4 regions of the Streptomyces sp. GSL17-111 genome follow, and region 4 is predicted to be linked to each of the others. Evidence: riboswitches for the same ligand, from Rfam matches in the RefSeq annotation. Region 4 holds a riboswitch; each other region holds the start of a gene.
The links. Region 4 has a riboswitch for cobalamin ahead of V6D49_RS23060 (cobalamin biosynthesis protein). Riboswitches for the same ligand answer to the same signal wherever they lie in the genome.
Positions count from the first base shown of each region.

Region 1: it holds a riboswitch for cobalamin, as region 4 does, so the genes downstream of both, V6D49_RS20540 (prenyltransferase/squalene oxidase repeat-containing protein) here and V6D49_RS23060 (cobalamin biosynthesis protein) in region 4, are expected to answer to the same signal.
Region 2: it holds a riboswitch for cobalamin, as region 4 does, so the genes downstream of both, V6D49_RS03750 ((2Fe-2S) ferredoxin domain-containing protein) here and V6D49_RS23060 (cobalamin biosynthesis protein) in region 4, are expected to answer to the same signal.
Region 3: it holds a riboswitch for cobalamin, as region 4 does, so the genes downstream of both, V6D49_RS07245 (ribonucleoside-diphosphate reductase subunit alpha) here and V6D49_RS23060 (cobalamin biosynthesis protein) in region 4, are expected to answer to the same signal.

Region 1 covers NZ_JBAJNS010000001.1:4,597,948-4,601,857, forward strand. Annotated here, with positions in the region: gene V6D49_RS20530 (CbiQ family ECF transporter T component) at 1-226, opposite strand, end outside; gene V6D49_RS20535 (SCO2322 family protein) at 223-930, opposite strand; gene V6D49_RS20540 (prenyltransferase/squalene oxidase repeat-containing protein) at 930-2,285, opposite strand; cobalamin riboswitch at 2,433-2,598, opposite strand; gene lanKC (class III lanthionine synthetase LanKC) at 2,830-3,910, shown strand, end outside.
Region 2 covers NZ_JBAJNS010000001.1:901,124-905,033, forward strand. Annotated here, with positions in the region: gene katG (catalase/peroxidase HPI) at 25-2,256, shown strand; gene V6D49_RS03750 ((2Fe-2S) ferredoxin domain-containing protein) at 2,306-2,710, opposite strand; cobalamin riboswitch at 2,753-2,940, opposite strand; gene V6D49_RS03755 (ferric reductase-like transmembrane domain-containing protein) at 2,976-3,910, opposite strand, start outside.
Region 3 covers NZ_JBAJNS010000001.1:1,717,475-1,721,384, reverse strand. Annotated here, with positions in the region: gene V6D49_RS07245 (ribonucleoside-diphosphate reductase subunit alpha) at 1-2,294, opposite strand, end outside; cobalamin riboswitch at 2,417-2,575, opposite strand; gene V6D49_RS07240 (GNAT family N-acetyltransferase) at 2,630-3,151, opposite strand; gene V6D49_RS07235 (YbdD/YjiX family protein) at 3,295-3,495, opposite strand; gene V6D49_RS07230 (carbon starvation CstA family protein) at 3,498-3,910, opposite strand, start outside.
Region 4 covers NZ_JBAJNS010000001.1:5,187,753-5,191,662, reverse strand. Annotated here, with positions in the region: gene V6D49_RS23075 (class II aldolase/adducin family protein) at 46-738, opposite strand; gene V6D49_RS23070 (inorganic phosphate transporter) at 1,065-2,342, shown strand; gene V6D49_RS23065 (hypothetical protein) at 2,416-2,628, shown strand; cobalamin riboswitch at 2,810-2,932, shown strand; gene V6D49_RS23060 (cobalamin biosynthesis protein) at 3,063-3,910, shown strand, end outside.

The sequences.
Region 1 (3,910 bases), 590 kb from region 4:
AGCGGGCCCACGGGGCGTCGGTGCGCCGGGACGTCACGACGTACCCGGCCACCACCACCAGCAACGCCAGGAGCAGGGGGTTCGTGGTGCGGGAGGCCGCCGCCGCCAGCCCCAGCGCCCACAGCCACCAGGCGCCCGCGTGCAGGGCGTTGGTGCGGTTCGCCAGCGGGGCGCGCAGTGCGGCCAGCGGCGCGGGGCGGGGCACCGTGAGCGGGCCGGGGGTCATGACCGCCGACGCCGCCGGGCCTGCCAGGCCGCCGCACCGCCGAGGAGGAGGACGGCCCCGCCCCCGTACACCAGCCCGAACGGGACGCCGTCCTCCCCGGCCGGACCGGACGGCTCGTCCCCGGCGCCGTCGGCGGCGTCGGCCCCGTCCGTGCCGTCCGCCCCGGCACGCGGCGCCGAGGCGTCGACCTCGGGGCCGCACTCCGTGGCCGGGTACCCCGCCACGGCGCACAGCAGCGCCGACGCGTCGTAGCGCAGGGGCGGCGCGGTGGCGGCGAGGGCGTCGCCCACCGAGGCGTCCGGCGCGACGGCGGCGCAGACCTCCCACGGCTCGGGCGGCGTCTCGCCCTCGGGCGCGTCCGCCGGGGTGCCGGGGTCGATCACGAGCGCCACCCGCTTGCGCCCCTCGCGCGGCGGGGTGTCGGCGCAGACGGCCTCGAAGCCGTCGCGCTGGCGTGGCCGCGCGGCGTTCTCGGAGTTCTCGGTCACCGCGAACCGGAGCCCCACCACCGCGCCGTCGGCCGGACGCAGGGTGGCCGGGCCCTGGGTGGCGTAGGCCCAGTCGGACCGGTCGTCCTCGCGCGTCCAGAACGACCAGTACCGGTAGCCCTCCGCGTGCGCGGGGGTGGCGCCGAGCAGGAGCAGCAGGACGCCACCGAGCACGCCCGCGAGCGCGGCGGCGGCCGAGGCGCGGACGCGGCCCATCAGCGCGCGTCCCCGCCCGACGAGCCGTCCGACGAGCCGTCCGAGGGGCCGTCCGACGAGCCGTCCGGCCCGTTCGCGGAGCGGTCGGCCGAGCCGTTCGTGCCCGTGCCGCGCTTGCGCAGACTCACCAGCAGGCCGATGCCGACGCCCGCGACGAAGATCGAGCCGACGACCCACCACACGGCCGCGCCGTTCCCCTCCTCGCCGTCCGCGCCGTCGCGATTCTCGGACGCCAACCCCTTGGGCTCCTTCGAGGGCTGCGGCTCCGGCCCGGTGGCGCTCAGCCGGGCGAGCAGGTCCGAGCCGCCGAACGCCTCCGGGTCGCCGCCCGTGGCCCGGACCGCCAGCACCAGCTGACCGAGGCCCGCCGGGCTCTCGTTCAGGCCCTGCCACTGGCCGTGGTGGTCCGCCAGCCAGTTCAGCGGCTCCCGCGCGGCGTCCTCGTGACCGCCCGCCGCCAGGGCGATGACGGCCAGCGCGGTCCCGCTGTGGTCGGGCTGCGGTTCGGCGCCCGGCATGGCGAACTCCAGGTAGCCGCCGTTGCGCTCCAGTTCGGCGCTGAGGTAGGCGGCGGCGGCCTGCGCGGACCGCTCGGCCGGGAACCGGCCGTCCTCGTCGCACTCCGGGAGCGTCGGCGTCCCGGCGTCCTGACCGGCGGCCTCGGCCGCCAGGCCCAGGCCCTGCGCCCCGAGCGCGGCGGACGCCGTGGCCAGGCCGTTCGGCTTCAGGTCGCCGTTCTCCTCGGGGACGTGGGCGAAGGCGCCGGCCTGCCCGTCCGGCGCGTCGCAGCCGAGCTGGAAGGCGCTCAGCGCGGCGGCGGGGGAGTCCTCGCCCGAGCCGTCGCGGCCCGCCGCGTTCAGCGCGCCCGCGACGACGGCCGTGGAGTTGGCGTCGGACGCCGGGTCGCCCGCGTAGTACGCCCAGCCGCCGTCCTCGTTGCGCACCGACTCCAGCCACGCCACCGCGTCCCCGACCGCGCCCGCGTCCGCTCCGCGCAGCGCCGCCAGGGCCTGCACGGCCATGGCCGTCGCGTTGGTGTCGCGCGGTGTCTCCGCGTCGCAGGGCGCCTGCGGGTCCGCGCGGTAGGAGGTGAAGGAACCGTCGTCGCACTGCTGGTCCGTCAGCCACTCCACGGCCGACTCGGCCGGGGTGACGCCGAGCGCGTCCTGCGCGAGCAGCGCCGTCGACTGCCGCCACACCGCGTCGTACTGCGGGTCCCCGGCGCCGTACAACCCGGCCGGGAGCGTCACCTCGGCGGACGGGGACGGGGAGGCGTCGGCCAGGGCGGCGGGGGCCGCCGACGCGCTCAGGACGGTGGCGGCGGCCAGGGCCGTGGCGCAGCGGCGCAGGAGCATCAGGTGCCTTTCGGTGGCGGTCGCGCACACCGGCACCACGGGCGGGCCACGCTGGGCGCGCGGCTCTCCGGGCTCGGCATCCGCAGACCTCGACGGTGCCGGCGGCGCGCTGCGAACGCTCCGCCGGGAGCCATGGACCCTCCCGGGGGAGGGGTACGCCGTGGTGCGGGTCTTCCGGCTCGCGGCCCGCCGGAGCCGCTCCTTCCGGTGCGGTCCTGCGGTGCCGTTCACGGTTGCGGGTCAGCGCCGGATTCCCACCGGCTTCCCCCGACCAGGGCGCGTACTGCACCGGACACTCTAACGGCGCAACGGGCCCGGGCCGCGGTGCCGCCGGTCACACCCGCTCAGCAGGTGGGACACGCAGCGTTCTTCTTGGTGCCGCACGGTGACTGGTCCACCGGGGCCCAACAGCCCATGCGTTTGTCATACCGGTCTCATGACAGCCGTGACTGTTCGGTCACGCACCGGCATGGAAACGTCTGTGCCGAGCCGGAACGAGGGGCCGACCCCCCCCCGTGCACCGACCCGGAACCGAAGGGGGACGATGGACAGCCGGTACGAGGCCTACTGCTTGGCCGACCCGCACTTCTACGAGACCCCCGACCGTCTCTCCACCGCGGCGGGTGGCCGGGACGCGACGCTCGCCGCCGCCCGCCGCCCGGTCCCCGAGGGCTGGCTGTCCGCCCGCAGCGGCGACTGGCTGGAACTGCGCCCGGAACAGGGTGAGTTCCCCGCGCAGGGGTGGAAGGTGCACGTCTCGGCCACGCTGGGGAACGCCGGCACCGTCGTCGAACGCGTCTGGGACTACTGCGTCCCGCGCGGCGTCGCCTTCAAGTTCGTCCCCGACCTGCACCTGCTGCACCTGCGCAACGCCAAGTACGCCGATCGCGGCCACAGCGGCAAGGCGGTGACCGTCTACCCGGTGGACGAGGAGCAGCTGCGGACCGTGCTCACCGAGCTGGACGCGGAGCTCTCCGGGGAGCCGGGCCCCTACATCCTCACCGACCTGCGCTGGCACGAGGGCCCCCTCTACGTGCGGTACGGCGCGTTCGCCCCACGGCACTGCCTGGACGAGCACGGGACGCTGGTCCCCGCGCTGGAGAACGCCGAGGGCACCCTCGTGCCCGACCGCAGGGACCCGGTGTTCACCGTCCCGGAGTGGGTCACTCTCCCCGCCTGCCTCCAACCGCACCTGGACGCCCGCAACTCCGCGACCGTCGCCGACCTGCCCTACCGCATCGAGCGGGCCCTGCACTTCTCCAACGGCGGCGGGGTCTACGCCGGGAAGGACACCCGCACCGGCGAGGAGGTCGTGCTCAAGGAGGGACGCCCGCACGCCGGTCTGGCCGCCGACGGCGCCGACGCCGTGCGCCGGCTGGAGCGCGAGAAGGCGGCCCTGGAGCGGCTCGCGGGCAGCGGCGTGGCCCCCGGCGTACGGGACTGGTTCACCCTGGAGGGCCACCGCTTCCTGGTGATGGACCACCTGCCCGGCCAGACGCTCAACGCCTTCTTCGCCCAGCGTCACCCCCTGCTGACCGAGAACCCCGAGCCCCGCGCCGTCGCCGACTACACCCAGTGGGCCCTGACGGTCCACCGGGCCGTCACCGACGCCGTCGCCGCCGTGC
Region 2 (3,910 bases), 4.3 Mb from region 4:
TCCGCTGAGCCCGAGAGGATACCCATGTCCGAGAATCCCGACGCCATCGTCACCGACGCGAAGACGGACGGCGCGGAGGGCTGCCCCGTCGCGCACCGGCGCGCCCCGCACCCCACCCAGGGCGGAGGCAACCGCCAGTGGTGGGCGGAGCGCCTCAACCTGAAGATCCTCGCCAAGAACCCCGCCGTGGCGAACCCGTTCGGCGAGGACTTCGACTACGCCGAGGCGTTCCGGAACCTGGACCTGCCGGCCGTCAAGCGGGACATCGCCGAGGTGCTGACCACCTCGAAGGACTGGTGGCCCGCGGACTTCGGGCACTACGGGCCCTTCATGGTGCGGATGGCATGGCACAGCGCGGGCACCTACCGCATCAGTGACGGCCGAGGCGGCGCCGGTGCCGGACAGCAGCGCTTCGCCCCGCTCAACAGCTGGCCGGACAACGGCAACCTCGACAAGGCGCGCCGCCTGCTGTGGCCGGTCAAGAAGAAGTACGGCCGGGCGCTCTCCTGGGCCGACCTCATGATCCTCACCGGCAACGTCGCCCTGGAGTCGATGGGCCTCGAGACCTTCGGCTTCGCCGGCGGCCGGGAGGACGTGTGGGAGCCCGAGGAGGACGTCTACTGGGGCCCCGAGACCACCTGGCTCGGCGACGAGCGCTACAGCGGTGACCGGGAGCTGGAGAACCCCCTCGGCGCCGTGCAGATGGGCCTCATCTACGTCAACCCCGAGGGCCCGAACGGCACTCCGGACCCGCTCGCCGCCGCCCGGGACATTCGGGAGACGTTCCGCCGCATGGCGATGAACGACGAGGAGACGGTCGCCCTCATCGCGGGCGGTCACACCTTCGGCAAGACCCACGGCGCGGGCCCGGCGGACGCCGTCGGCCCCGACCCGGAGGCCGCCTCGATGGAGGAGCAGGGCTTCGGCTGGCGCAGCACCCACGGCACCGGCAAGGGCGCCGACGCCATCACCAGCGGGCTGGAGGGCATCTGGACGCCGACCCCGACCGCCTGGGACAACACCTTCCTGGAGATCCTCTTCGGCTACGAGTGGGAGCTGTTCAAGAGCCCCGCGGGGGCGCACCAGTGGCGACCGAAGGACGGCGCCGGGGCGGACACCGTCCCCGACGCCCACGACCCTGCCAAGCGCCACGCGCCCACCATGCTGACCACCGACCTCGCGCTGCGCTTCGACCCGGCCTACGAGCAGATCTCCCGCCGCTTCCTGGAGAACCCGGACGCGTTCGCCGACGCCTTCGCCCGCGCCTGGTTCAAGCTGACGCACCGTGACATGGGCCCGGTCGTCCGCTACCTCGGCCCCGAGGTCCCGAGCGAGACCCTCCTGTGGCAGGACCCGCTGCCCGAGCGCACCCACGACCTGATCGACTCCGGGGACGTCGCGGCGTTGAAGGAGCAGGTCCTCGCCTCGGGGCTCACGGTGTCCCAGCTCGTCTCCACCGCCTGGGCCTCCGCTTCGTCCTTCCGGGGCAGCGACAAGCGCGGCGGCGCCAACGGCGCCCGGATCCGGCTGGAGCCCCAGAGCGGGTGGGAGGTCAACGACCCCGACGAGCTGGCGGCCGTCCTGAGCACCCTGGAAGGGGTGCGGCAGTCCTTCAACTCCGCGCAGAGCGGGGGCAAGCAGATCTCGCTGGCCGACCTGATCGTGCTCGCGGGCTGCGCGGGCGTCGAGCGGGCCGCCCGGGAGGCCGGCGTCACCGTGGAGGTGCCCTTCACGCCGGGCCGCGTGGACGCCTCGCAGGAGCAGACCGACGTCGAGTCCTTCGCCGCGCTGGAGCCCACCGCCGACGGCTTCCGCAACTACCTCGGCAAGGGCAACCGGCTGCCGGCCGAGTACCTGCTGATCGACCGCGCGAACCTCCTCACCCTGAGCGCCCCCGAGATGACCGTCCTCGTCGGCGGCCTGCGCGTGCTGGGCGCGAACGCGCAGGGCTCGGCCCACGGCGTGCTCACCGCCACCCCCGGCGTCCTCACGAACGACTTCTTCGTCAACCTGCTGGACCTGGGCACGACGTGGAAGGCGACCTCCGAGGACGCGAGCACCTTCGAGGCCCGTGACGACGCCACCGGGGAGGTCACCTGGACCGGCACCCGCGCCGACCTCGTCTTCGGCTCGAACTCCGAGCTGCGGGCGCTCGCCGAGGTCTACGCCTGTGACGACGCCCGGGAGAAGTTCGTGCGCGACTTCGTCAGCGCCTGGGACAAGGTCATGAACCTCGACCGCTTCGACCTGGTCTGAACCGCCATCCGGGCCGTCCCCCTGCGGGGACGGCCCGGGTGCCGCCGGTTCACGGCGCGGTGCGCCGCCCCGGCGGGGTGAACGTGTAGAGGTCCAGGATCTCCGGCAGCGGCGCGACGCCGGGGCCGCCGTCGCCGATCCAGTCGACGATGTCCTCCGTCGCGGCCGGGTCGTTGACCAGCCCCAGCCAGACCGGCCGGGCCCCCGCCGCCCGCCCCTCGGCGGAGGGCTGCACCACGACGACGTTGGCCTGGTCGCAGACGTCGAGGCAGTCGGAGACGCGTACGGGTGCGGCCGCGCGCAGCCGCTCGGTCTGGGCCGCGTGGTCGACGCCGGTGATCTTCGGGCTGCCGCAGCAGCAGTCCCGGCACACGACGACGCGGCACGGCAGCGGTCCGGTCGCCGCGCCGCCGCCCGGAGCGGCGGCCGTCGTTCGCGTCGGTGGTGCGGACATGCCGCGCCCTCCCTCTCTCCGGGGAGATCCGCCCCGGGGGTTCGTCGAGGAGGCGGCAGCGTGAGTCTCCTGGCTCCCGGGTCGATGCCTGCCCCGGCCTTCCCACCCGTCTTCGGGCAGTGGCCTGTCGGGACCGGCTCGCCGGTCACAGTGGCGGGACCGCGCCGGATTCACACCGGCTTCCTCGTCCGCCGTCGCCTTGTCGTCCGACATCATCCCATCGCCCGGAACGGCGCACCTCGGCGCCTGCGGCGAGGGGCCCGCGTCAGTCGGCCGCGTGGTCGTGCGGGAGGGTCGCGGACGGCTCGGCCGGCCGGTCCCGTCCGCCGTCGTGCCCGGACACCGGCACGACGACCAGCCCGACGAGCACGGCGGCGGCCACGACGCGGCCCAGGGCCCGGGTCGCCCAGGTCGGGGCGAGCGCCCTCGCGCCGGTCCCGGGCGGCGGGCCGAGTCGCTGTGCTCGCCGGGCGGGACGCAGCAGTCGGTACAACAACAAAGCCGCCACGGGAAGTTGCAGGAGCCACAGCACCGTGCGCGGCCACTCCCCGTACCAGACGTTGGTCCCGTACAGCAGTGTGTGCCACACGCTCAGCACGTACACGACGATCACGAACCGGTGCAGGCGCCGCCAGGTGTTCGCCCCGATGCGGTGCCGTACGTAGAACAGCAGCCCCAGGGGGACCGCCAGGTACAGCGCGCCCTGACCGATCGGAATGGCGATCTGCCCGGTCCCGGAGTCGTACCATCCGGGCACGAAGCTGTCGGCGAAGCCCGCCCACAGTCGCTCCGCCCAGGCCAGCGACGTCTCGTAGCGCACCAGTTCGGCGGCGAACATCAGCGCGTGGGCGGCCATCAGCGCCATCGTGGTCAGGCTCGTCGTGCGGTGCCAGCGCTCCAGCGTCTCCCGGCGGACCGGCAGGCGGGCCGGCCGGCGGCCGGAGAGCAGGAGTCCGAACATGACCGTGCCCCAGGCCCACAGGAGCCCGGACCAGCCGAACGCCTGGCTGAGCAGGTACATCCAGTAGGTGCCGGGGTCGTCCATGAAGGGCATGACGGCGACGGTGTCCGAAGTGCCGGAGTCCATGCGCACGTACAGGAAGACGAACACGGCGGCCGTCACGAGCACCGCAGCGGCGGCGTCGGGCAGGGCGGCGCGGAGATCACCGCGCAGAGCCACCCGGTCGGGGGGAGGGGGCG
Region 3 (3,910 bases), 3.5 Mb from region 4:
GGGACGGGGGTGGGGGCCGGGGCGGCCGTCGCCTCGGCGCCCCGGGCCGACGGGGCGATGCGCGTCGCCGGGCGGGAGCGCAGGTAGTACGTCGTCTTGATGCCGCGCTTCCACGCGTAGGCGTACATCGAGCTGAGCTTCCCGATGGTGGGGGCGGCCAGGAACAGGTTCAGGGACTGGCTCTGGTCCAGGTACGGGGTGCGGTCGGCCGCCATGTCGATCAGCGTGCGCTGGGGGATCTCCCACGCCGTGCGGTACAGCTCGCGCAACTCCTCCGGCAGACCGGGCAGCTCCCGCACCGAGCCGTTCGCCTCGCGCAGCGCTCGGCGGGTCTCCTCGTGCCACAGGCCCAGCCGCTTCAGGTCCGCCACCAGGTAGGCGTTGACCTGGAGGAACTCCCCGCTGAGCGTCTCGCGCTTGAACAGGTTGGACACCTGCGGTTCCGCGCACTCGTAGACGCCCGCGATGGAGGCGATGGTGGCGGTCGGCGCGATCGCCAGCAGCAGGGCGTTGCGCAGGCCCGTGCGGGCGACGCGCTCGCGCAGCGCCCGCCACCGCTCGGGCCAGGCGGGCTCGGCGTCCGGGTAGTGGTCGGGGTGCAGCACGCCGCGCGCGGCGCGGGTGTCCTCCCAGGCCGGCAGGGGGCCGTGCCGCTCGGCCAGTTCGGCGGAGCGCTCGTACGCGGCCAGCATGACGCGTTCGGAGATCCGGGTGGACAGCTCCCGCGCCTCGGGCGAGCCGAAGGGCAGCCGCATCCGGAAGAACACGTCCTGCAGGCCCATCAGGCCGAGTCCGACCGGACGCCAGCGGGCGTTGGACCGGGCCGCCTCGTCGGTGGGGTAGAAGTTGACGTCGACGACGCGGTCCAGGAACGTCACGGCCGTGCGGACGGTGGCGTCCAGCCGCTCCCAGTCCATCCGCCCGTCGGCCGTCAGGTGGGCGGCGAGGTTGACGGAGCCGAGGTTGCACACCGCCGTCTCGCCGTCGTCGGTGACCTCCAGGATCTCCGTGCAGAGGTTGGAGGAGTGGATGACGGAGCCGGGCCGCGCGGTCTGGTTCGCCGTCCGGTTGGCGGCGTCCTTGAACGTCATCCAGCCGTTGCCGGTCTGCGCCAGCGTGCGCATCATCCGGGCGTACAGCTGCCGGGCGGGGACGGTGCGCACCGCCAGCCCGGCGGCCTCGGCCTCGCGGTACGCGGCGTCGAACTCCTCGCCCCACAGGTCGGGCAGGTGCGGCACGTCCACCGGGGAGAACAGGGACCAGTCCTCGTCGGCCTCCACGCGGCGCATGAACGCGTCCGGGATCCAGTGCGCGAGGTTGAGGTTGTGGGTGCGGCGGGCCTCCTCGCCGGTGTTGTCGCGCAGTTCGAGGAACTCCTCGACGTCCGCGTGCCAGGTCTCCAGGTAGACGCAGGCCGCGCCCTTGCGCCGACCGCCCTGGTTGACGGCCGCGACCGAGGAGTCCAGCGTGCGCAGGAAGGGCACGATGCCGCCCGAGTGCCCGTTGGTGCCCCGGATCAGCGACCCCCGTGCGCGCACCCGCGTGTACGACAGCCCGATCCCGCCGGCGTGCTTCGAGAGGCGTGCGACCTGGTGGTAGCGCTCGTAGATCGAGTCCAGCTCGTCCCGGGGCGAGTCCAGCAGGTAGCAGGACGACATCTGCGGGTGCCGCGTGCCGGAGTTGAAGAGGGTGGGGGAGGAGGGCAGGTAGGCCAGGGAGCTCATCAGCCGGTACAGCTCCGCGACCTCGGAGAGCGCTTCCCCGCCGTCGGCCGGGGCCAGCCCGCACGCGATCCGCAGCAGGAAGTGCTGCGGCGTCTCGACGACGCGGCGGCTGACCGGGTGGCGCAGCAGGTAGCGGGAGTGGACCGTCCGCAGCCCGAAGTACTCGAACCGGTCGTCGGCGCCCTCGGCCACGGCCCGATCCACCAGGGCGTCGAGCGCGTCGGCGTGTGCGCGGACGAAGCCGGCCGTGGCGTCCGCGAGGAGCCCGGCGGAGTGCCCGGCGGCCACGGACGTCGAGAAGGACACCGCGCCCTCCTCGGCCGCCTCCCGGCGGATGGCCAGGGTCAGCAGCCGGGCGGCGAGCCGGGAGTGCTGCGGCTCCTCACCGATGAGGCCGGCGGCCGCCTCGACGGCCAGCGCGTGCAGTTCGCCCGTCCCTGCGGCGCGACGGGCGCCCCGCAGCGCCGCCTCGGCGACCGCGGCAGGCGAGAGCGCGGGCAGGTCGGCCGTCAGCTCCGTCAGCGTGCGCGACAACTCCGCCGACGCGGGTTCCGCGGATGCGATGGTCACGGGGTGTGCTCTCCCTCGCTGTGCGGGGCCGCGCGGGAGGCGGGCAGGCGCACACGGACCGGCCGCCACTACGGGCGGAACACACCGCGGAACGTCCCCCGGCCCATTCCACGAGGCCCGGACGAATCGTTGCGCCGTCGGCAGGTACTCGGGCTCGCGCGGCACCCTGCGGCACCGTGCACACCGTTGCGGGACAGCTCCGGACTCCCACCGGATTCCCCTGCTAAGACAGCGGGTCGAGCATACATGTAGGGGCGACAACTCCCGGCACCCCTACATGTTGTGTCCCACGGTGTCGCGCACCGAAGGGGGCGGGGGAGGGGAGCGTCAGCGCCTCACGCCGCCAGCTCCCGCGCGAACGTCCACAGGGGACCGAAGCCGGGCAGCGGCTCCCAGTCCCGCTCGGGGGTGCGGACGAAGCCGAGGCGCCGGTAGAGCCGGTGCGCGGGCTCCATGCCCGCCTGGCTGGAGAGCACCAGCCGTGCGAGCCCCCGCTCCCGTGCCCGCTCCACGCAGGCGCGGACGAGCGCCTCCCCGGCGCCGCGCCCCCGGCCCTCGCGACGCACCGCGAGCATCCGGAACTCGCCCTCGCCGGTCCCGGCCAGATCGGCGTACGGGCCGCCCTCGCCGACGAAGGCGACGGCGCCCAGCACCTCGCCGTTCCGCTCGTCGGCGGCGACCAGCACCTCGGCGTGGAGGGAGCGACGCCGGACGTCCCGCAGCTCCGCCAGGTACGGGTCCTCCTCGCCGAAGTCCAGCAGGCCGTCGCCGAGGTAGGCCTCGGCGGTCAGCTCCCCGATCGCGTCCAGTTCCTCCGGGCGCGCGGGGCGCACGGTGAGATCCGTGGTGACGTCCATGGGGCCAGTCTCCTGCACGGCTCGGACATCGTGCGGGTCTTTTCGAACACGGTCATCGGCACGGGGTCGGGCGGTGCGGGACGGTGCGGGCGCCGGTGGGCCGCCGCCATGGGGGGAACGGCGGCCCACCGGCGGGCCGGGGGTCAGCAGCAGCGGAAGCCCTCGCGGGGGTCGGCCTCGCGGGCGTCCGTGCGGCGGCGTTCGAAGGCGCGGCGGCTGAGCACCGGGGCGTCCGGGTCGTGGGCGCGCGCGTGGGCGACGTAGCGGTCGTAGGCGGCCTCCCCCGTCGCCTCACGCCAGTACCACCGGGTGCGGGCGGCCAGCGCCCGCACCCGTGCCGACAGGCTCACGAGCGCGTTCCCACCGGCCGCTCCGTCCCCGGGCCGCCGCCGTCCCCGGCGGCCGCTGCCGCCGCCATCTCCGCCTTCTCCTCCTTGGTGGCGAAGAGCCCGGCCGGGGCCACCACGGTGGAGCGCTGGTAGGGGGCTTCGTGCAGCTTCACCGTCTCCGGCGCGTGGACCGCCTTCCAGCAGACGCGGCCCGCGTCGACGATGACGACGATGATCAGGAGGGCGAAGAGTGCGCACAGGACGCCGTCGACCGTCGAGTTGGTGACGATGGTGTGCATCTCGTCCATGTCCTTGGCCGGGGCGATCACCTCACCGTTGTCGATGCCCTCCTGGTAGATGCTCCGCTGGGTGAAGAAGCCGACCCGGGGGTCGCCGGAGAAGATCTTCTGCCAGCTCGCGGTGAGCGTCA
Region 4 (3,910 bases):
GCCCGGAGTCGCCAGCGGACGGCGTCCGGACGGGCCGCGCGCGCCTCACGCGCGCGGCTGGCCGTACCCCCGGAGCCGGGCTGCGACGGCGTCGAGCTCCTCGGCGGGCAGGACGGCGGGGGCGCGGCCCGGCACGGCGGCGGCCGCCAGCCAGACCCGGCACATCCACTCCAGCTGGGCGGTGTGGTCGTACGCCTGGTCGAGGTCGCGGCCGTACACGACCGTGCCGTGGTTGCGCAGGAGGCATCCGGTGCGTCCGCGCAGGGCGGTCAGGAGGTGGTCGGCCAGCTCGGGCGTGCCGTAGGTGGCGTAGGGCGCGACGCGGACGGGGCCGCCGAGCGCCGCCGCCATGTAGTGGACGGCGGGCAGCTCGTCGACGAGCGTGGAGGCGGCCGTGGCGTGGACGGCGTGGGTGTGCACGACGGCGGCGGCGTCCGTCTCCCGGTAGACGGCCAGGTGCAGCGGCAGTTCGCTGGTGGGCGTGCGGTGCCCGGCGGCCGGGCTGCCGTCGAGGTGGACGGCGCAGAGGTCGGCGGGCGTGAGGCGGTCGTAGGGCATCCCGCTGGGCGTGACGAGGACGACGTCCCCGACACGGGCGGAGACGTTGCCGGAGGTGCCGACGACCAGCCCGGAGTCGGCGGTGCGGCGTGCGGTGGCGACGACGTCGCGCCACAGGGCCTGCCAGCGCGGCGGCGCGTCCTCGGCGGGTACGGGACCATGGGGGGACGGCGGGGGCATCGGGTACTCCTCGGCAGGCGTCGGCGGGCGCGGGCAAGGTCTCGGAACGGTCACGGCGGTCGGGGCCCACACCACGGCGACGGGCAGCGGACCCGGCCCGCGACACTCCCACCTCCGCGCTGCGGCACAGGCGTTGACCTGCCGTGTGACGGGAGTCTCCCCCGAGCGTTCACGACGGCGGAACCCCCTGTTCACGCGGCGGACGGACGACCCGCCCAGCACCCGCCGAGGCGCGACACCCCGAAGCCCGCCCCAGTTCACCTTCCGTTCACTCGGCGTCCTTACGTTCACCGAGCAACCTGACCGCCAAACTGATTGCCGGGTGAATGGAACACTTCACGCTGCTGATCGGGATCGTGATCGTCACGGCCCTGGTGTTCGACTTTACGAACGGCTTCCACGACACAGCCAACGCGATGGCCACCACCATCTCCACCGGGGCCATGAAGCCCAAGGCGGCGGTGACCATGTCGGCGATCCTCAATCTCGTCGGAGCGTTTCTCTCCATCGAGGTCGCCACCACCATCTCGAAGGGCATCATCGACGAGACGGCCGGCATCCAGCCCGAAGTGATCTTCGCGGGCCTGGTCGGCGCCATCCTGTGGAACCTGCTCACCTGGCTGGGCGGCATCCCCTCCAGTTCCTCCATGGCACTCATCGGCGGTCTGATCGGTGCGACGGTCGCGTCCGTCGGGATCGGCGCGGTCGACGGTGACGCCGTCCTGAGCAAGATCCTCATCCCCGCGTTCATCGCCCCGGTCGTCGCCGGCCTCGCCGCCTTCCTGGCGACCAGGCTGACCTACCGGGCGGCGCGCAACGCGGACCCGGAGAAGACCTCGCGCGGCTACCGCACCGGCCAGATCACCTCGGCCGCCCTCGTCTCGCTGGCACACGGCACGAACGACGCGCAGAAGACCATGGGCGTCATGACGCTCGCCCTGATCTCCGGCGGCGTCATCGCCGGGGACGCCGACCCGCCGCTGTGGGTCATCGCCTCGGCCGGTATCGCGATCGCCCTCGGCACCTACCTGGGCGGCTGGCGCATCATCCGCACCATGGGCCGCGGCCTCACCGACATCCACCCGCCGCAGGGCTTCGCCGCGCAGACGAGCTCGGCCGTCACCATCCTGGCCTCCTCGCACCTCGGCTTCTCCCTGTCCACCACGCAGGTCTGCTCCGGTTCGGTGATGGGCTCGGGCTACGGCCGCAAGGGCGGCGTGGTGCGCTGGAACACGGCGTACCGCATGTTCGCGGCCTGGGGCCTGACGATCCCGGCGGCCGGTCTGGTCGCCGCGCTGGCGGCGCTGCTGGCCGTCCAGGGCGACTGGGGCGTCACCGTGGTGGCCGTCCTCTTCGTGGCCGCCTCCGGCGCGATCTGGGCCGCCTCCCGCCGCGCCGTCGTCGACCACACCAACGTCAACGACGACGAGCCCGGCCCGTCCGCCGAGCCGGCCGGCCAGGGCGCGGGCGACGCCGGGGACTCCGGCGTGATGTCCGCCGCCGTCCAGGCCGTCAGCCCGCCGCCGGTCGGCGCGCAGCGCGGCGACTCCCAGCCGGACGACGACCCGAACGCGGCCGAGCGCCGCACCCCGAGCGCCGTCTGACGGCGCACCCCCAGCGCCGTCTCACGGCGACGGAACTGGCTCCCCGCACCACGACCCCCCAAGGACAAGCCTGATGGACATCGACTGGGCAGCACTCGGCCAGGTCTTCGGCGTCAGCCTGGTGGCGACGGTCGCCCTCGTGGGCGTCTTCACCCTCGGCATCGTCGGCGGCTCGGCGCGCAAGGCGGACGGCAGCACCGGTGCGCTGGCCCGCGTGGGCTCCTACGCCGCCTACGCGGTCTGCGCCGGCGCCGTGGCGCTGGGCATCTACACCATCGCGGCGTAGCCGCCGACAGCCCGCACACGTCGGGCCCTCGCGAGCGCGCACGCAGCACGGCGGAGGGGCACGGATCAGGTCCGTGCCCCTCCGCCGTGTGTCTGCTCACACTCTCCCGACGCAGGTCAGCGCCGAGTTGACGCCTTCTGCGGGCCGTGGTGGACTTCGCGTTGCCAAACGGCGGCAGGGGAGGAAGCCGGTGCGAATCCGGCGCGGTCCCGCCACTGTCACCGGGGAGCACTCCCCCACCCGAGGTCACGGCCGCGCGCGGTTGGAAGGCCGGGGGACGTGTCGATCCGGGAGCCAGGAGACTCTCGTCGCCGGACACGTCGAGCCAGGGCGCGGACCCTGAGTGAGGACACATCGCATGCCCGGCACCGCCATGCCTCCAGACCGCTGCGCCCCGCCCACCGAGCAGGTGCCGACGGCGAGCTGACGACGCCATGGGCCGCACCTCTGCCGGGGTCCTCCTCGGCTTCCTCGGCGACGCCCTCCTCGCCGATCCGCGCCGCGCGCACCCCGTGGCCGCCTTCGGGCGCGCGGCGGGACGCGCCGAACGCCTGCTGTGGCGCGACCACCGCGCCGCCGGGGCCGCGCACACCGCCCTGTGCGCCGGGTCTGTCGTCCTCGCCGCCGCCGCACTCTGCCGTGCGCCGGACCGGCTGCCCGCCCGGCACGCGAACCCGGCGGCCGTCGCGCTGAGCGCCGCGGTCACCTGGAGCGTGCTGGGCGGTACCTCGCTCGCCCGGGAGGCGCGGGCCGTCGCCGCCGCGCTGGAGGCCGGTGACGTCGAGGCGGCACGCGCCCGGCTGCCGCACCTGTGCGGCCGCGACCCGCAGGCGCTGGACGCGGACGGCATCGCCCGCGCGGTCGTGGAGTCCGTCGCCGAGAACACCTCCGACGCCGTCGTCGGTGCCCTCGTGTGGGGCGCGCTGGCCGGTGTTCCGGGCCTGGCGGGCTTCCGGGCCGTCAACACGCTGGACGCGATGGTGGGTCACCGCTCGCCCCGCTACCGCCGGTTCGGCTGGGCGGCGGCGCGGCTGGACGATGTCGCCGGGTGGCCCGGCGCGCGGCTGACGGCGGCGCTGGCCGTCGCGCTGGGACCCGACCCCGTCGGGGCGCGGGCGGCCTGGCGGGCCGACGCGCACCGGCATCCCTCCCCCAACGCCGGGCCGGTGGAGGCGGCGTTCGCCGGGGCGCTCGGTGTCCGGCTGGGCGGCACGCTGGCCTACGGCGGCCGGGTCGAGCACCGTCCCGTCCTGGGCGGCGCCTCGGGCCGGGAGGTGACGGT